DNA from 3 places in the Agarivorans sediminis genome. Region 2 is predicted to be linked to each of the others. Evidence: predicted binding sites of a transcription regulator. Region 2 holds the regulator's gene; each other region holds the start of a gene.
What was found. Region 2 encodes sigma-54, which starts transcription at its own class of promoters, with help from an activator protein. Its sites were predicted from a motif close to GTTGGCACGNNNNTNGNNT; they were not measured.
Positions count from the first base shown of each region.

Region 1: the regulator sigma-54 is predicted to act here: its motif matches at 1,377-1,395, upstream of xdp1 (exosortase-dependent surface protein XDP1).
Region 3: the regulator sigma-54 is predicted to act here: its motif matches at 1,126-1,144, upstream of M0C34_RS12095 (LruC domain-containing protein).

Region 1 covers NZ_CP096670.1:3,353,843-3,356,118, reverse strand. The annotation lists gene M0C34_RS15230 (lipocalin family protein) at 1-439, shown strand, start outside; gene M0C34_RS15225 (ferredoxin--NADP reductase) at 468-1,205, shown strand; gene xdp1 (exosortase-dependent surface protein XDP1) at 1,449-2,207, shown strand.
Region 2 covers NZ_CP096670.1:3,808,851-3,811,126, forward strand. The annotation lists gene lptB (LPS export ABC transporter ATP-binding protein) at 1-533, shown strand, start outside; gene M0C34_RS17350 (RNA polymerase factor sigma-54) at 584-2,083, shown strand; gene hpf (ribosome hibernation promoting factor) at 2,108-2,276, shown strand, end outside.
Region 3 covers NZ_CP096670.1:2,675,214-2,677,489, reverse strand. The annotation lists gene M0C34_RS12100 (sigma-54-dependent transcriptional regulator) at 1-903, shown strand, start outside; gene M0C34_RS12095 (LruC domain-containing protein) at 1,188-2,276, shown strand, end outside.

The DNA.
Region 1 (2,276 bases), 460 kb from region 2:
TTTAGGGACGTGGTATGAAATTGCCCGTTTAGATCACTCTTTTGAACGTGGCTTAAGCCATGTATCTGCCAGTTATACGCTGCGGGGTGATAGCCAGGTTACGGTATTGAATAAGGGCTTTTCGGCCCAAGAAAATCAGTGGTTTGAAGCTGAAGGTATCGCCCACTTTGTTGAGACACCTGATATTGCACATCTTAAAGTTTCATTTTTTAGGCCTTTCTATGGTGCTTATGTGGTGTTCGTTTTAGATGAGCTTGACTATCAATATGCATTGGTAGCCGGCCCGAGTAGAGAGTATTTATGGTTGTTAGCTCGAACACCTGAAATAGAGCATCAAACGCTAAGTGATTTGCTTCAACAGGCTAAAGCGGCGGGATATGACACCAGTAAACTGATTTTTGTTGACCATCAAAGTGAAACCATCGCAGTACATGAATGATTTGACACCTTAGTGATTAGGAGCTTTTATGTGGACAGAGGGCAAGGTTATACAACGTATAGATTGGAACGAAGAGCTATTTAGCCTGCGTATCCAAGCTGATATTTCTCCATTTACCGCAGGCCAATTTATTAAGCTGTCTGAAATGCGCGACGGTAAGCGAGTTGCTCGAGCCTACTCTTTGGTAAATCCTCCCAATACTGACTACCTTGAAATACTGGCGATTAAAGTAGAGGAGGGGTTACTTTCACCTAATCTTCATTGTTTAGCTGTTGGCGACACGATTGAAGTATCCACGACTGCTGCTGGGTTTATGGTGTTAGATGAAGTGCCAGCAGGCAAACACTTATGGCTTATTGGTACTGGCACTGGCATTGGGCCTTATTTCTCTATGCTTGAAACCCCTCAGCCTTGGCAACGTTTTGACAAAATCATCTTGGTTTACGGTGTCAGACAGGCCAAAGATTTGGCTTACCAAACATTGGTGAATGATTACCTGCAGCGCTACTCGAAACAGTTTGTTTATCAGCCTATGGTCACGCGTGAAGATCATGCCGGTGGAATAAGAAGCCGAATCCCAGAGGCCATAGAAAATGGCCTATTAGAGCAGCAAGTTGGCCTAACATTAGATCCTACCACCTCGCAGGTGATCATGTGTGGCAACCCAGCAATGATCACCGATGCGCAAGCCATACTGGAGCAAAAGGGGCTAAGTAAAAACTTACGTCGTAAACCAGGCCAAATTACTGTTGAACGTTACTGGTAGTGTGATTATTGAACAGTAATGTTAGTATAAGCGAAACACTTTTAAGCGTATTTACGGGTTTTTAACAGCTAGGTGTTTTTAAAAGCTACGTTTTTTGTCAGTATTCTTTACAGTCAACGTTTTTTTTTGAATTGTTTGTTTTTAAGTTGTTGTATATAAAGGTTTATTTTTGTTGGCTTGATATTTGCTTTGTTAGCGGTAAGTTAATCTTTTTATCTACAGAATGCTAAATTTGGAGGCGTTGTGTTTAAACAAATTTTATTAGTAGCCAGCTGTGCCATATCTTTATCGGCTTTTTCAGCAGAGCAAGTCTGGGACTTTGATGATGGTGTATTGAGCGGTGGCAATTCAAACGGTTACGGTAACACGATGACCCTTGATGGCTTGAGCATTAAAGGTTGGTCTGATACACGTCGACCTAACGACTCGCAGATTCTTTCTACTAAGCTTACCTACGATGATCGTTGGGGTTTGATGTCTCAAAATAGAGATGAGGGCAACAGCACTCCTGGTCATTCAATTGACAGCTATGGCAACGATTTTGACATGGTATTGTTAACTTTTGACGAAGCGGTCAATTTAGCTGGGTTTACTCTGGGGTGGGCTCAAGAGGATTACGTAGATCGTAACAATCAAGGTTCAAGCCATGCTGATGTTTCTGTTTTAGCTTATTCGGGTGACAACGCACCAGCACTTCATAGGAAGACTTGGGCAGATTTAGCCGGTTTAGGTTGGACTACTGAAGCTGAAGTCAGCAATGCTGATGCTTATGCTTACCAATCAATTACTACTAGTGCTTCATCTAAGTACTGGTTAATTGGCGCTTATAATCCAATATTTGGCGACTTAAATTGGTCTAGTAACAATGATGGCTTCAAGTTAGCTGGAGTAAGTGGAAACTCTGTACAGCCTGCTACCAGTGTGCCCGAACCAGGAACCGTGCTGCTGTTTGCTGCAGGCCTGTTTGGCTTAGCCTTACGCAGTAAGAAGCGCCAAGCTTAAAATTAAACTTCCCTGTTTAAACAAAAATACGAAATACTCTGTGTTTCGTATTTTTTTGTCTTTTTTTTA
Region 2 (2,276 bases):
ATGACCTGTCTAGCACGGCGATGCATACTCGAGCCCGTAAAGGCATTGGTTACTTACCACAAGAAGCATCGATTTTTCGTCGTTTATCTGTAGAAAAGAATATTCTCGCGGTTCTCGAAACACGTAAAGACCTTGATAAAGAGCAACAAAATGGAGCGCTTGACGACTTATTAGAAGAGTTCCATATTGGCCATATTCGCAAAAATTTGGGTATGAGTTTGTCGGGTGGAGAACGTCGCCGAGTAGAAATAGCACGAGCCTTGGCAGCTGCACCAAAGTTTATTTTGCTTGACGAACCCTTCGCTGGAGTAGATCCTATTTCAGTGATTGATATTAAAAAAATTATCGAACACCTGCGCGATAGAGGCCTTGGAGTACTGATTACCGATCACAATGTGAGAGAAACCCTCGATGTTTGTGAGCATGCCTATATCGTTAGCCAAGGCGAATTGATAGCCTCAGGGAAGCCCAAAGAGATACTTGAAAATGAACATGTGAAACGAGTTTATCTCGGCGAGCAATTCAAGCTATAGTTAAAGTGTATCTAGAAAAATATAATAAGAAGAAGGAACAGCGGTAATTAATGAAAGCATCTTTGCAGTTGCGTCTTGGTCAGCAATTAACCATGACACCTCAGTTACAACAGGCCATACGCTTACTTCAGCTATCAACGCTGGATTTACAGCAAGAGATTCAAGAGGCACTGGAAAGTAACCCACTTCTTGAGGCGGATGAGTCGCAGCCAAGCGACAGTGACTCAGTTGAAAAGTCGGCCAACGAAAGAAGTGATGAGGCGGAAAACAGCCAGCCTGAAGTTGACTCTAGCCAAATTGAAGCCGGTGATGCCATTTCCCAAGACACGGTTGCTGAAGACCTACCCGTTGATTCAACATGGGATGATATATATAGCGCCAGTTCTGGCCCTGCGAGTTCAGGCTCTGCTAGTGGCGGCGAAGACAACGACATGTTGTTTCAAGGCGAAACCGTCGACTCCTTACAAGACCATCTATTGTGGCAAATGCGTTTAACTCCCTTTAGTGAAGTAGATCAAGCCATCGCATTAGCGATTATTGATGCGGTTGATAACTCAGGTTACCTCACTCAAGACTGTGACCAACTACTTGAAGGCTTACGCTCCAGTGATAATAACGCACTAGATGTAGAATTAGACGAAGTAGAAGCGGTGCTAAAACGTATTCAACATTTTGACCCCGTCGGCATTGCTGCTCGCTCCTTACAAGAGTGTTTAATGATTCAATTAAGTCGTTTTGCTGAAGAAACACCTTGGTTGAAAGAAGCCAGAGAGGTCGTATCAAATCATATCGACGTATTGGCCAACCGGGATTTTCGTTTATTAGCTCGCAAAACCAAACTCAAAGAAGAACAGCTACGCGAAGTAATGCGTTTAATCCACACCCTTGAGCCACGCCCCGGCAATGCGGTAGAACCGAATCAAGCGCAGTATGTAATTCCCGACGTATCCGTTATAAAACGCCAGGGCCGCTGGGTAGTAGAATTAAACCCGGATGCCATGCCTAAACTACGAGTCAATTCTCACTATGCGTCTTTGAGCAAAACGTCAAATGCTACCGATACTCAATTCATTCGCAGCCACCTACAAGAAGCGAAATGGTTCATAAAAAGTATTGAGAGCCGTAACGAAACCTTATTAAAAGTATCCAACTGTATCGTTCACCACCAACAAGCATTTTTTGAATATGGTGCTGAAGCAATGAAACCAATGGTGTTGAACGATGTGGCTGAAGCAGTAGAAATGCATGAATCGACCATTTCTCGGGTGACAACCCAAAAATTTATGCATACTCCCCGCGGAATTTTCGAATTAAAGTATTTTTTCTCTAGCCACGTGGCTACAGACGGAGGTGGGGAATGCTCATCTACCGCGATTCGCGCACTCATTAAGAAACTGGTTGCTGCCGAAAATACCAACAAACCACTCAGTGATAGCAAGATAGCTGACATTTTGGCAGATCAGGGGATCAAGGTGGCGAGGCGCACGATAGCAAAATATCGTGAGTCTTTAGCGATTCCACCTTCTAACCAACGTAAAAGCCTTATATAACGGCCACAAAAGGGGACAAGATATATGCAAATTAATCTTACTGGACACCATGTAGAAATTACTGAATCACTAAAAGAATATGTCCACACTAAGTTTGCCAAACTGCAACGACGTTTTGAACAAATCAACAATGTTCACGTCATCCTCAACGTAGAAAAGCTCAATCAAATTGCCGAAGCTACCTTGCACCTTA
Region 3 (2,276 bases), 1.1 Mb from region 2:
GGCACTGGTAAAGAAGTGTGCGCTGAAGCAATTCACAAACAAGGAGGGCGTGCTGAAAAGCCGTTTGTTGCGATCAACTGCGGTGCGATACCTAAAGATCTAATGGAAAGCGAAATTTTTGGTCATGTTAAAGGCGCCTTTACCGGAGCGTCAGCACAGCGCGCAGGGGCCGCTTCACAGGCCCATGGCGGTACCTTGTTCTTAGATGAAATCGGCGAAATGGACATGGATTTGCAAACCAAGCTGTTACGTTTTGTGCAAACGGGGCGTTTTCAAAAGGTGGGTGGAAGCCAAGAAGAGCAGGTGGATGTACGCTTTTTATGCGCCACAAACCGCGACCCATGGGAGGAAGTGCAAGCAGGGCGTTTTAGAGAAGATCTTTATTATCGTTTATACGTTGTGCCGATCCATCTTCCCCCTTTACGCGAGCGCGGTTTAGATGTGCCAGGCATCGCTCAAAAGTTCTTACGTCGTTATGCCAAAGAAGAGGGGAAACAGTTTCGTCGTTTTTCTAGTCTTACCGCCACCGTGATGAGCAATTATGATTGGCCCGGTAATGTACGCCAATTACAGAATGTTATTCGTAACATCTGCGTATTACATGATGGAAAAGAGGTATTGGCCAGCCAGCTTCCCCCTCCTCTTAATGTACTTGTACCCGAAGGTACCATTGGCAAAGATGGTCGCCATGCAGAAGAGTTAGAGGACCTAAGCAATAATGCGCAACTCACCGGGACTAGCCAATATCAAATCCAACCTTTATGGATCACTGAAAAAGAGGCGATAGAGCATGCCATTGATCATTGTGATGGCAATATCCCCAAAGCCGCTGAGTTATTAGATGTAAGCCCTTCAACCATTTATCGTAAAAAACAAGCTTGGGAAGAGGCTGAAGTCTCATAAGCCCTATGGCGAGTAATCATCTGTAAATAACGCCCTTTAATAGGGCTTTTTTGTAGGTCTAACATGGTTAGCGTTAGGCTGATGAGTATGGCTGGTTTTTACTTTAAGCCTTGCTCTTTTCGAGAATACCTCACTGTGTCATCACCTATTTGCAACTTGCGAATGGGCGCTTATTTCATTCTTTACCTATCTAATAATTCATAAAAATCATATGGTTATATTTTTGGCCTGGCTTTTGCTGAGTAGGTGTAATTGGCACTGTCCCCTAAACGATAGGATTGATTATGAAACTATGGAAACCACTGGCTTTTGCCGTTATCTGCTCGCCGTTGAGTAGTTACGGTGCTGCATTTTCAAGTTGCCCCACTCAAGCATTTTTAGTTCAACAAAATGTCGCTCAGTTATTTGGTGTAAACCTCGCCACTGGTTTTTATCAAACATTATCTACCGATATGGGCACCAGCGGTAAGCTAAATGCTATTGGTTTTAACCTACATGATGACTACTTATATGCCTGGAGTTATCAGCATGGAACCTTAGCAAGAATCGGTAACGACTACCAAGTAGAGCCCTTAGCATTAAACTGGAATGGCATTGATAGCAATGTGAACTTCTATGTGGGTGATGTGGCAGTAGACAATAATGCCCACTATCTCTATAGCAGTGGCTCTTCGCGTGGCTTATATCGTGTTCCGCTTGATGAAGGTGCTCCTGATTATCTTCAAATGGAGAGGGTGGTTGATGGTAGTACGTTAAATCTACGCATCTTCGACATGGCGTTCCATCCAGATAATGGGATGTTATATAGCGTAGATAACCGAGGCATATTATGGAAAGTGAATCCCAGTACAGGGGCCAGTGAAAACTTAGCCAATGTGGGGCAAACCGGCACCTTTGGCGCCGTATATTTCGATGTAGACGGTAACTTGTATATAAGCCGTAATAACGATGGGCTAGTATTTCAAATTGATATTGCTCAAGCCCAGCCCACGGCTGAACTGTATGCTCAGGGGCCAGCTTCAAGCAATAACGATGGCGCGCGTTGTGCCATTGCACCGATTGTTGCTGTTGACGATGCCACGATTGATTTTGGTGATGCGCCTGATAGTTTTGGCACGTCTTTAGCCAGCAATGGAGCGAGGCATCAATTGGTGGAAGGTGGTATTCGCTTAGGCAGCTACGTCGATGGTGAAGCTGATGCTTATGTTTACCCCAAAAGTGATGACAGCTCGCGGCTATTTGATGATGAAGATGGCATAGCTTTTGTGACTGATGTGCAAGTAGGCTTAGACTTTGTGATTCAAGTTGATAGCTCGGCCAGCGGTTACTTGAGCGCCTGGATTGACCTGAACGGTAACGGTGTATTTGATCTA